2 regions of the Haliea sp. E17 genome follow, and region 1 is predicted to be linked to the other one. Evidence: predicted binding sites of a transcription regulator. Region 1 holds the regulator's gene; the other holds the start of a gene.

Region 1 (6,390 bases):
CGCGGGTCAATGCCCAGCAGGCGCGTCGCTTCCTCGACCGGGTGGTGGGCTACATGGTCTCGCCGCTACTGTGGGCGAAAATCGCCCGCGGCCTGTCCGCGGGCCGGGTGCAATCGGTGGCGGTGCGCCTGATTGTCGAGCGCGAGCGGGAAATCCACGCGTTTATCCCCGAGGAGTACTGGGAGATCCACGCGGACCTGCAAACCGGCGGCAATGAGGACGTGCGCTTCCAGGTGCGCAAGCACAACGGCGAAAACTTCCGTCCCGACAACGAGGCGGATGCCAGCAAGGCCACCGCCGAACTGGGCGCGCAAAGCTATACCGTGAGCGGGCGCGAGGACAAGCCGACCAGTTCCAAACCGCCGGCGCCGTTTATCACCTCGACCCTGCAGCAGGCCGCGAGCACCCGCCTCGGATTCTCGGTGAAGAAAACCATGATGCTGGCCCAGCGCCTCTATGAGGCGGGCTACATCACCTACATGCGTACCGATTCCACCAACCTCAGCGACGAGGCGGTCGGCGCCTGCCGCGAGTACATCAAGGCGAATTTCCCGGCCAAATACCTGCCCGAGGCGCCCAACCGCTACAGCGCCAAGGAAGGGGCCCAGGAGGCGCACGAGGCGATCCGCCCCTCCGACGTCAAGGTGACGCAGAATTCCCTCTCCGGGATGGAGCGCGATGCAGAGCGCCTCTACGAGTTGATCTGGCGCCAGTTCGTGGCCTGCCAGATGCCCCCGGCCCAGTACCTGTCCACCACGGTGACGGTCAAGGCGGGGGAGTACGAGCTCAACGCCAAGGGCCGGATCATCCGCTTCGACGGCTATACCCGGGTCCAGTCCCCGGCGGGGCGCAGCAAGTCCGAGGATACCGTGCTGCCGGACATGAAAGCCGGCGACACACTGAGCCTGCAAAAGCTCGACCCGGCCCAGCATTTCACCAAGCCGACCCCGCGCTACGGCGAGGCCAGCCTGGTGAAGGAACTGGAAAAGCGCGGCATCGGCCGGCCGTCCACCTACGCCTCGATCATCTCCACCATCCAGGACCGCGGCTACGTGCGCCTGGAGAACAAGCGCTTTTACGCGGAGAAGATGGGCGAGATCGTCACCGACCGCCTGCAGAAGTGTTTTACCGAGCTGCTCGACTACGGCTTTACCGCCTCCATGGAGGAGCGCCTCGACCAGGTGGCCGAGGGCGCGCGCGACTGGCGCGATCTGCTGGACAGCTTCTATGCGGAATTCAGCGAGCTGCTGGAACAGGCGGGGGAGCCCTATCCCGGCGGGATGCAGGCCAACGAGCCGACCATGACCGACATCCCCTGTGCCAAGTGCGGGCGGCCGATGCAGATTCGCACCGCCAGCACCGGGGTGTTCCTCGGCTGTTCCGGCTATGCCCTGCCGCCCAAGGAGCGCTGCAAGCACACCATCAACCTGGTGCCCGGCGACGAGGCGATCCGCGAGGACGCCGATGACGAGGCGGAGTCGCGCCAGCTGCTGGAGCGGCATCGCTGCAAGAAGTGCAATTCGGCGATGGACAGCTACCTGATCGACGAGACCCGCAAGTTGCACGTCTGCGGCAACAACCCGGACTGCGATGGCTTCGAGATAGAGACCGGTAAATTCAAGATCAAGGGCTACGATGGCCCGGTGATCGAGTGCGACAAGTGTGGCGCCGAGATGCAGCTCAAGACCGGGCGCTTCGGCAAGTATTTCGGCTGCACCGCCGAAGAATGCAAGAACACGCGCAAATTGTTGCGTAATGGTGAGGCGGCGCCGCCCAAGATGGACCCGGTGCCCATGCCGGAACTCGCCTGCGAGAAAGTCGAGGATCACTACGTGCTGCGCGACGGCGCCGCCGGCCTGTTCCTGGCCGCCAGCCAGTTCCCGCGCAACCGGGAAACCCGTGCGCCGTTCATCGACGAGATCCTGCCGCACAAGAAGGAAATCGACCCCAAGTACGCCTTCCTGTTCTCCGCGCCAGTCGAGGACAGCGACGGCAACCGGGTCCAGGTGCGCTACAGCCGCAAGACCAAGGAGCAGTACCTGATGACCGAGGAGGACGGCAAGGCCACCGGCTGGAAGGCGTTCTATCGCGGCGGTCGCTGGGACGTGGAGCAGGGCCGGGGCAGGGCCCCGAAATAACATGGCGTATTCCGCTCGCGGCCAGGCCAATCACTGCCTGTACCTGGCGCGCATCCTGGGCGCCGCCTGGCGTCGCGACAGCGACGCCCAGTCCGTGGCGGCCAGCACCCTGGCTCAGGCTTACCTGCCGGCGGTGCGGATGCACCTGCAGGCGGCATACGGCTGGTTTTTGCTCGATATCACCCGCCAGGAACCGCTGCCCGCGCTACCGCCGGGAAACTGTGCCGATCTGCCGCCGCGGCCCGCGGGCAAGGTCCTGCCCGGTGAGATCCGGGAGTGCCAGCAACTCGAGCGCGACGGCTGGCTGGCCGAGATGCTCAGCGCGGGCGAGCAGCCGCTGGCCGTGAACCGTCACGCCGACAACCTCGCCAGCACACCCGCAGAGGCCTCGCCGCAGCAGGTGGAAGCCTGGTGCAACGCACTGCAGGGCCTGTTCGAGCGAATGGGCAACTCCCTCGACGAGTATTGAACATCCCTTTCTTCCGGCCCATGAGCCGTTCCCTATCTACCAGCGCCGGGTGCTGTTAGAATGAAATCGCAGCCACAGCTAATCGAGGTTGATTGAGTGTCCGCATCCTTACTGGAAATCGTAGATCTGGGCGATGGTGAAATCGTACTGCAACCGGCAGACGAGGGCTCCGAGCCCCTGCTTACCATACGTTTTTCCGAGGCGTCACAACGTCACATGATGGATAACTGCCTGGAGGTCGCGAAAGTGATGATCCAGGCGGGTATCGAAGCAGTAGCACTGCTGGCAGACGATGAAGAGCAGGGTTTCGAAACCGGGTCCTACACCGAGGCTTCGCGCACCCTGCACTGACGGGCTATCTGGCCGCCAGCGTTACTGCAGAATTTCGGGCGCCCCGTATTCAGGGCGCCACAGGGGAGGGATCGCCATTCAAACGCCCCTGCGCAGCACCCCCACACTGAGTCCCTCAATGGCAAAGGCCTGCTCGCGCAGGTCGACACGGATGGGCTCGTAGTCCTGGTTTTCCGGCAGTAGTTCGACGATGTGCTTGCGACCTCCGCGGCGCAGCCGCTTGACGGTCACTTCATCCTCGATACGCGCCACGATCACATCGCCATCATTGGCCACCGGCGTACTGTGTACCGCCAGCAGGTCGCCGTCGAAAATCCCGATATCGATCATGCTGTCCCCGGTGACCCGCAGCAGGTAGTCCGCCCGCGGGTGGAAAAACTCCGCCGGCAACTCGCAGTAATCCTCGATGTTTTCCTCCGCCAGTACCGGGTTGCCCGCCGCGACGCGGCCGACGATCGGGATGCCGGAGTTGGTCTCCGGCAGGCGAATTCCGCGGGAGGCGCCGGGAATCATTTCAATTGCGCCCTTGCGGGCCAGCGCCTTGAGGTGCTCCTCGGCCGCGTTGGCGGATTTGAAGCCCAGTTCCTGGGCGATATCGGCCCGGGTGGGCGGGTAACCGGTCTGGTCGATGTGCTGCCGGACAATGTCCAGCACCTGTTGTTGTCGCGCGGTCAGCTTTTCCATGCACCCCTCCGCTGGATGTTTATACAGATGCTGTGATTATATACAGCCTTTGTTTGATAAGACAATCAGTGTGGTACAGATATTTGGGCTTGGGCTTGGTTTGGATTTGCAGGGAGCTTCCCGAGCGCGATGCGGTTTCTGCCCGCTGGAACACGCCAAAAAGCGCACATCCCTGTGCAGGCTCGGGTGGCGACTTCCATGTCGCCACACGGTTCCAGCGGGCAGAAACCGCCTCACGCTCTACCTGCTGTGCAAGGTTCAAACCTGGGGGTAAACGGAGCCGGTCGGAGGGTTGGCAGGGGTTGCGTGCAGGATGGGCTGAAGATCATGCGGACGTCCATGTCGCGACAGGGCTCCAGCGGATTGATGCGGTCTTACGCTCGGCGATAGAACCACCACAGCCTCAGACCGAAACAGCTTCACGCTCGGCGAATCGGCCACCAGATCAACGGGATGGGGTGATTACCACCGTTACAGGGCGGGTACGCAGTGAACTAGAGGTCTTCCACGCCATACATGGCGTCGGGCTCGATATAGCTCAGGGGGTTGGACCAGTCCTCGGGATGCATCGGCAGGTCCGGGTCCTGCATGTCCTCGTCGTCCAGTTCGAAGGGGCTGCGCCAGTCCTCCGGGGCTGCGGCGCGCTCCGGCATGAGTTCCCGCCAGGCATCGAGATCAAATTCCGATACCTCGCCGTCGAGGTACTGGATTTCGATCAGCAGTGCCGTCGGGTCCCAGTCGATCACTTCAAACAGGTTGCCGGTTTGCCGGTCCGTGTACCACGCGCCAATAACGGGGCTCTGCATTTTCATCAGTGGGTCCTCAATCTGTTATCGCTGCTGTGCCGAGCCAACATATCACGCTGGCAGGGGCTGTCCATTATGTGAAATCGGTCTAAAATCGCGGGTCCAAATTCCAATTTTATTTCGTGCAATACTTTTCAAAAGAGATCAGCAGCTTGCGGAAAGTTGGCACAGGTAACTTGGGCGGCGCGGCGGCTTTTTATAGCCAGCGAGTAAGTGACGGAAGTCTTCAGATGAAAAAATTGTCTAAAAAATCACCCTTCAGGGTCACTGCAAACCCCTTCGCGCGTGACTGCCGCGCCGGAGACACCCCGTGAGTGTGCTGGCCCTGGTCGGGGGTACCGGCATCGACCAGTTCGAGGGCCTGGAAATCGTCGACCGGCATGCGCTGGAGACCCCCTGGGGAGAGCCGTCGCGGCCTATCGATGAAGGACAGTTTCACGGCCATCGCCTGTTTTTCCTGCAGCGCCACGGGGCGCCGCGGGCCATTCCGCCGCACCTCATCAATTACCGGGCCAATCTCTGGGCGCTGCGCTCGCTCGGCGTGGATACGGTGGTGGCCCTGAACGCCGTGGGTGGTATCACGCCGGCGATGGTGACGGGGGCCCTGGTGCTGCCCGACCAGTTGATCGATTACACCTGGGGCCGCGAGCACACGGTCGATGAGGGGGCGGGCGGCCACCTGCAGCATATCGATTTTACCCAGCCCTACGACGCGGCCTTGCGCGCCGCGCTGCGCCAGGCGGCCAGCGACGCCGGGGTGTCCCTGGTGGACGGCGGTGTGCACGGTGTCGCCCAGGGGCCGCGGCTGGAAACGGCCGCGGAAGTGCGGCGCCTGGCCCGGGATGGCTGCGACCTGGTGGGCATGACCGGCATGCCGGAGGCGGCGCTGGCCCGGGAGCTGGGTATGCGCTACGCCAGTGTCTGTATGGTGGTCAATCCGGCGGCGGGGCTCGGTGACGAGCTGATCACCCTGGAGTCGATGCGCGATGCGCTGGCCGGCTGTACGGCGGCATTCGCTCGCATGCTCGCCGCGCTGGTGGTGGAAACGCCCTGACCCTGCTGCCGCGCGGGGTGCGGCGCGGCCGTCAATTCAGGGAAAGCGGGTCCTCTTCCTCGGGCAGCAGGGGTTCCTCCGCCTCCGCCATGGCCCGCAGCTGTTCATCGTTCAGCGGCTCCAGGCGAACCACCACGCTGAACAGCGGGTGATCGAGGTAGTGCACCTCCAGGCTGCGCATCCGCCGCTTCTGTTCCAGCAGGACGGCATGGCGCCAGGGGGACAGCGGCTCGAGGACTTCTTCTTCGACCGGCTCCAGCAGCGCTTCCGTTTCATAGACCGTGACCCCGGCCAGGCTGGATTCTTCCCCGGCGACAATCTCGTTGGGGTCGGGTGGCGGTTCCACGGTGATGACCGAGGGCGGTCCCAGCGGCGCGGCGGGCATGCGCCAGTCGCCGGGCAGGTAGGTGCCGGCGGTATTCAGCCACAGGCGGGTTTCCAGGTAGAGGTAGCGGGCCACGTGCAGCTTGATGCTGCCCTGTAGCTCCGGCCAGTCGCCGGTGTCACCGGAGCGGTCGAGCACGATCGGGATGGCGTCGTTCTCGCCCATCACCGGCTGGGCCCAGGCCTCGTGGAACAGGATCCGGTACTCGCCCGTCCGCGCCATGTAGGCGGCTTTGCCGCGGAACTCCTGTTGTGCCGCGGGCAGGGCGATGAACGGGGTCGGCCGCGGTGCTGCGGGCTCATCCGCCGCCGGTTCCTCGTCCACGGCTGGCGCAGTTAACGGCAGTTCTGTGGCCACCGCGGCATCGTTGGGGTCGCGGTAGGGAATGTCCGGGGTGTCCGGCTCCGGCGGGGGCAGGTTGGGCAGCAGGGTCAGGCGCCCGTAGTCGTCCAGTTCGCTCTTGCCGTCGTGCTGCTCCGCCAGCGCCCGGATCTGCTCCGGGT
Region 2 (6,390 bases), on a different contig from region 1:
ATACGATCTCGATTGTGTCGTTGTCTATCCCACGCTGGCGCAGTTCCTGGCGGATACGCAGGGGACCATAGCCTCGCGACACGCGCTGCCGGAGAAAACTGCCGGCAAACCGGGCATCGCTCTGCAGGTTCTCAGCGCGCAAACCTTCTATAGCTTCTTCTAGCAGGGGGGTTGTGCCAAACCTGCGCGCCAGCTTCTCGCGCAGTTCCCTGGCGCTTTGCTCGCGGCGGGCGAGCAGATCCATTGCCGCAATACGCACATCGGCGAGGGTGACGGGATTATCTGATGATCGTCTGTGCATGAGGAAAAGAGACGCCGGGGCAGAGAGTGGGGATAGTGGAACCCCGGCGTCTCATAAAAGTGGTGAAGCCGGAATTACTCTTCGGCAGGCGTCTCTGCCGCGACATCGGACTTCTGCCTCGGCGGATCCACATTCAGCATCTGGCTGCGGATTGCGCTCTCGATTTCACTGGCGACAGCGGGATTGTCATCCAGGAACTTTGAGGCGTTGGCCTTGCCCTGGCCGATCTTGTCGCCCTTGTAGGAATACCAGGCGCCGGACTTGTCGACGAGGTTGAGTTTCACACCCCAGTCGATGACTTCACCCATGTGGTAGATACCCTTGCCGTACATGATCTGGAATTCCGCCTGCTTGAAGGGCGGTGACACCTTGTTCTTGACCACCTTGACCCGGGTCTCGTTCCCGACGATCTCATCGCCTTCCTTCACCGCACCGATGCGACGGATATCCAGGCGTACGGAGGAGTAGAACTTGAGGGCGTTACCACCGGTGGTGGTCTCCGGCGAGCCGAACATCACACCGATCTTCATGCGGATCTGGTTGATGAAAATCACCAGGCAGTTGGTCTGCTTGATGCTGGCGGTAAGCTTGCGCATGGCCTGGCTGAGCAGGCGCGCCTGCAGGCCAACGTGGGAATCACCCATCTCACCCTCGATTTCCGCCTTCGGCGTCAACGCGGCGACCGAGTCCACTACCAGCACGTCAACCGCACCGGAGCGCACCAGCATCTCGGCGACTTCCAGCGCCTGCTCGCCGGTATCCGGCTGGGAGACGATAAGGTCGTCCATTTGCACGCCGAGTTTTTCCGCGTAGCTCGGGTCGAGCGCATGCTCGGCGTCAATGAAGGCGGCGGTGCCACCCAGCTTCTGCGCCTCGGCAATCACCTGCAGGGTCAGGGTCGTTTTACCAGAGGATTCCGGCCCGTAGATTTCACAGATCCGGCCGCGCGGCAGGCCGCCGATACCGAGGGCGATATCCAGGCCCAGCGAACCGGTGGAAATGGCGGGTATGGCTTCGAGTTCCTTGTCGCCCATGCGCATGACGGTACCCTTGCCGAACTGGCGCTCGATCTGGGCCAGTGCTGCTTCCAGTGCTTTTTCCTTGTTTGCATCCATTGTCGTGTTCCCCAACTCAACTGTGAAAGTACTGTATATATACTCAGTGCTTTGAAATCGAATTGCAAGACTTTAAACGCATTAAATTCGGTCGGTGGAAAAACCTGCCTGATTGGGCGACAGGTCATCCCCCGGGGTAAGCTGGCGTGTCCCACAGCGGTCCGGGGACTGTCGCCTGGCATGCAGGCGTGAAGGTGCTTTTGCCCCGTTTATGGGGCATTGGGGTGCGTGAAGGTCGTGGGGCGGCCTGGCGGCCGCTGCGTGGCCTGCGGGCGGGAGTGAACCCGGGCAATCGCACACTGGTCTGGTTTGCGGTTTGCTGTTTGCGGTTTACTAAAGCTTGGTTTAGGCCTTCGCATTTCACCCGCTTCGAGGAGCAAGCCAGCCCGGAGTTCCGTCAGCTGTCGTTTGGCACCCGCATTGGCGTCGGGTGGTGCATGTCTTTTGCGGACTTGGAGGGCGTCGGTGCGAACTCGATCCCCATGCGGAACCGCCACCGCAACGCGATGCGCCATGCCACCACACCAGCTACCGTGGACTGCAGTAACATGTAATCTCAAGACCCATTCAAAACCCCGCAGCCACGCGGCAATTCCGGGCACCCAAAGGCCAACGCGCCGCAAGCGCCCGCAATGGAGCAAAAGACGTGCACCACCCGGCGCCAATGCAGCGGCCGCCAGGCCGCCAGGCCGCCAGGCCGCCAGGCCGCCACTCATGGGAATAAAAAAGACGCGTCCCAAATCAACGCAGCGGCACCAAGGCCGCTGCGAATGAACAGGCAATCAGCAGATCAACAGCGAATGGTGATTACTTCTGGTACTGCTCCAGAGCCGCGGAAAAGTCCCGCTGCCCCTGCCCGTCCGCCTGCAGGCCTTCGTAGATGGCCCGCGCGAGTTTGCCCATGCGGTTGTCGACACCGGCGGCGTCGGCGATACCGCCCGCCAGGCCGAGATCCTTGGCCATCAGGTCGATCATGAAGCCCGGCTGGTAGCCCTTGCTGGCGGGAGCGTTTTCCATGACCCCCGGATAGGGGTTGTAGACCTCCAGCGACCAGTTGCGACCGGAACTGGCGAGCATGATCTCGGAGAGCACTTTCGGGTCGAGGCCGTTGCGCGCGCCCATCTCCAGGGCCTCGCAGGTACCCAGCATGTGGATGGCGAGCAGCATGTTGTTGCAGCCCTTGGCCACTTGCCCGGCGCCGGGGGGGCCGGCGTGGAAGATGTTCTTGCCCATGTTGGCGAGAATCAGTTTCGCCTTCTCGAAGGTTTCCGCACTGCCGCCACACATGAAGGCCAGGGTGCCGGCGGCCGCCGCGGCGACACCGCCGGAGACTGGCGAATCCATGAAGCCGATACCCGCCTCTGCCGCGGCCTCGCCGACCTCACGGGCGGTGGCCGCGTCGATGGTGCTGCAGTCGAGTACGGTGGTGCCGGCGTCGAGCAGGGCGAGCAGGCCGCTGTCACCGAGGTAGGTGCCGGCGACATGCTTGCCGGCGGGCAGCATGGAGATGATGTAATCCTTGCCGGGCGCTGCCTCCGCCGCGGAGTCGGCGACTCCGGCGCCGGCCGCGCGCAGTTGCGCACAGGCTTCGGCCGAAAGGTCGAACACGGTGACCTCGTGGCCGGCCTTGATGAGGTTGGTAGCCATGGGGCCGCCCATGTTGCCGAGACCGATAAAAAGAACTGAAGCCATTGGAATCTCCGTTTATTGTTTGCGGTCACCTGCGGCAATCGCGACGCGATCAGCCGGGCGGGAGCCCCGCGATAGGAATTGTTTGTCAGTAACCGCCGCGGTCGACCGCACGCCGGCGATCTCCCGCACAGGGACCGGTGCTCAGGCCAGTCCCGCCAGCGGGTTTTCGGGCCAGGGCGCCCGGAAGAAGCTCTCCAGCACTTGCGCCGGTACTTCCCGGGATTTGCCGTACTGCCAGGCCGGGTTGCGATCCTTGTCGATCAGCAGGGCGCGCACGCCCTCCGCGAATTCCGGGTGGCGAACGATATTGGTCGCCAGTTGCAGCTCCGCCGGGAAAATTTCCGCCAGGCCCATGTGCCGGGTTTCCTGCAACTGACGGTGAATCCACAGGGCCGCCAGCGGCGAGCCGTGGGCCAGGCTGTCGCGGGCCTTCGCCAGCCAGGGATCGTCGGTTTCCAGCCCGCTGATCTGGTCGATCACAGCGTGGATATCGTCGCCATCGAGCAACTGGGCGATGGTCGCCGCGTGCGGCTCCACCTGGCCCGCCGGCGACGCGGCGAGGCTCTGTTCGGCAAAGGGCCGCAGCACCCGGCGCACCAGGGCGTGATTCTGTTCGCTATCCGCCGTCCACTCCTTGCGCAACAGGCCGCTGATTACCGCGTCCTTGTGTTCGCTCAGGATGAAACGGTCGGCAATGCCGACGAATATGGCGTCCGCCGCGTTGACCGAGGCACCGGTCAGCGCGAGGAATTCACCGGTCTTGCCCGGCGCGTGGTTGAGGAACCAGCTGCCGCCGACATCGGGAAACAGGGCAATGGTCACTTCGGGCATGGCGATGCGGGTGCGCTCGGTCACCACCCGGTGGGAACAGCCCGCCATCACCCCGAGGCCGCCGCCCATGACGATGCCGTGGCCCCAGCAGATCACCGGCTTGGGGTAGGTATGCAGGGTGTAGTTCATGCGGTATTCGCGCTCGAAAAACGCCTCCGCATATTCGCAGGGTCCGCCCGGCTGCTCCACCGCGGAGCGGTGCAGGGCCTGGACGTCGCCGCCCGCGCAGAAAGCCTTTTCCCCTGCCCCCTCGATAAATACCGCCGCTATGTTGGCGTCACCTGCCCAGGCATCGAGCTTGTCCTGCAGCAGGTCGACCATCTCCAGGGTCAGTGAATTGAGGGTCGCCTCGACATTCAGCGTGATCCGGCCAATCGCGCCATTGGCGGCCGGCAACTCCTCGAACAGTACCGCGTCACTCATCAGGCGTTCTTCCATTCGGGCTTGCGTTTCTCGAGGAAGGCATTGACGCCCTCGCGCTGGTCCTCGGTGGAGAACAGGTCGACAAACTCCCGGCGCTCCTCTTCCAGGCCGCGGGCCAGGGCGATATCCCGGCCGCTGTGGATCAGGCGCTTGCAAGCGGCTACCGCCAGCGGGCTCTGCTCGCCCACCTGTTCGGCCAGGGCCAGGGCGGTTTCCAGCGCCTTGCCGGTGGCAACGACTTCCTCGACGATGCCGATTTCCAGCGCTTTTTGCGCCTTCACCCGCTCGCCGCAGAGAATCATCCGCTTGGCCCAGCCTTCACCGGCCAGCCAGGCCAGGCGCTGGGTGCCGCCGGCGCAGGGCAGCAGGCCGACCTTGGCTTCCGGCAGCGCCAGCGCCGCCTGTTCCTCGGCGATACGGATATCGCAGGCCAGTGCCACTTCCAGGCCGCCGCCCATGGCAAAGCCGTTGATCGCGGCGATGGATACGCCGCGAAAATCCGCCAGCGCCTCGAAGGCCTCGCCGAACAGGCGGCCCATCAGGCCGGCGTTTTCGGGGTCGCCATCGGCGAACAGTTTGAGGTCCGCTCCGGCGGAGAAGAACTTCTCCCCAGCCCCGGTCAGCACCAGGGCATACACGGATTTCTCCGCGTTGAGCTTTTCCACCAGGTCTTTCAGCGCCGGCAGGCTCTCGGTATCCCAGGTATTCGCCGCGGGGTTGTCGATGGTGACCAACGCCGTGTGGCCGCGAATTTCCAGCTTGAGCTTGTCCGAAGTGCTCAGACTCATTTGATGACCTCCAGCGCGCCTTCCATCAACAGGCGGCGCGAGACGATGACTTTCATGATTTCGTTGGTACCCTCAAGGATCTGGTGCACCCGGGTGTCGCGCACATGGCGCTCCATCGGGTATTCCTTGATGTAACCGTAGCCGCCGAACAACTGCAGGGCCTCGTTGCAGATTTCGAAACCCTTGTCGGTGGCGAAGCGCTTGGCCATGGCACAGTAGGTGGTTGCCTGGGCGTCTTTCGTGTCCAGTTTCCACGCCGCCAGCCGCACCATCTGGCGCGCCGCCACCAGGTCGGTGAGCATGTCCGCGAGACGGAACTGGGTGGCCTGGAAGTCGGCGATCGCGCTGTCGAACTGCTTGCGCTCCTGCACGTACTGCACGGCCTCTTCCAGCGCCTGCTGGGCAGTGCCGATGGAACAGGTGGCGATATTGATGCGGCCGCCGTCCAGTCCTTCCATGGCGATGGCAAAGCCCTGGCCTTCCTCGCCGAGGCGATAGGCGACCGGTACGCGCACATTATCGAAGCTGATCAGGCGGGTGGGCTGGCACTTCCAACCCATCTTTTCCTCGTTCTTGCCGTAGCTCACGCCTTCGGCATCCGCCGGGATCAACAGGGCGGTAATCCCCTTGGGACCCGCGCCCCCGGTGCGCAGCATGACCACCAGCGCATCGGTTTCCCCGGCGCCGGAGATGAACACCTTGGAGCCGTTGACCACGTACTCATCGCCTTCGCGCACGGCAGTAGTACGCAGGGAGCCTGCGTCGGAACCGGCGCCCGGCTCGGTCAGGCAGTAGGAGGCGAGCTTCACTCCCATGGTCAGGTCGTGGCACCACTCCTCGATCACGGTGTCGGAGCCATACTTGCCCACCATGCTGGTGGCCATGTTGTGAATGGTGAGAAAGGCGGTGGTCGCGGTGCAACCCTTGGCCAGTTCCTCGACGATCAGGCTCGCGTCGAGGCGCGACATACCGAGGCCGCCGGCGGCTTCGGGGGTATACATGCCCATGAACCCGAGTTCACCGGCCTGCTTGAGTTCAGCCACCGGGAAGTGGGACGTGGCGTCCCACTCGGCGGCGTTGGGGGCGAGCACCCCCTCGGCGAAAGCCCTTGCGCTTTCCGCAAAGGCCTTCTGGTCTTCGCTGAGGGCGAAATCCATGGTCTTACTGGAATTTGTCCAGGACCTTGCCGAACAGCACCTCGTCGGCGGGGATCACCTTGGTTTCCGCCAGCGGCTTGGAC

What was found. The regulator LexA, encoded in region 1, represses DNA repair genes until DNA is damaged. The targets are predictions, from matches to a motif close to ACTGTNTNTANANACAGT.
Region 2: a site for LexA is predicted at 1,447-1,464, ahead of recA (recombinase RecA). Genes of this name have one in related genera too.

What each region holds. Positions count from the first base shown of each region.
Region 1 covers NZ_JBLWFK010000002.1:773,548-779,937, reverse strand. The annotation lists gene topA (type I DNA topoisomerase) at 1-2,138, shown strand, start outside; gene ACNKU3_RS06595 (DUF6586 family protein) at 2,140-2,607, shown strand; gene ACNKU3_RS06590 (hypothetical protein) at 2,704-2,958, shown strand; gene lexA (transcriptional repressor LexA) at 3,037-3,642, opposite strand; gene ACNKU3_RS06580 (DUF6763 family protein) at 4,137-4,454, opposite strand; gene ACNKU3_RS06575 (S-methyl-5'-thioinosine phosphorylase) at 4,759-5,502, shown strand; gene ACNKU3_RS06570 (CsiV family protein) at 5,534-6,390, opposite strand, start outside.
Region 2 covers NZ_JBLWFK010000003.1:346,795-353,184, forward strand. The annotation lists gene ACNKU3_RS10145 (regulatory protein RecX) at 1-301, opposite strand, end outside; gene recA (recombinase RecA) at 376-1,416, opposite strand; gene mmsB (3-hydroxyisobutyrate dehydrogenase) at 2,224-3,108, opposite strand; gene ACNKU3_RS10160 (enoyl-CoA hydratase/isomerase family protein) at 3,250-4,362, opposite strand; gene ACNKU3_RS10165 (enoyl-CoA hydratase) at 4,362-5,150, opposite strand; gene ACNKU3_RS10170 (acyl-CoA dehydrogenase family protein) at 5,147-6,307, opposite strand; gene ACNKU3_RS10175 (aldehyde dehydrogenase family protein) at 6,312-6,390, opposite strand, start outside.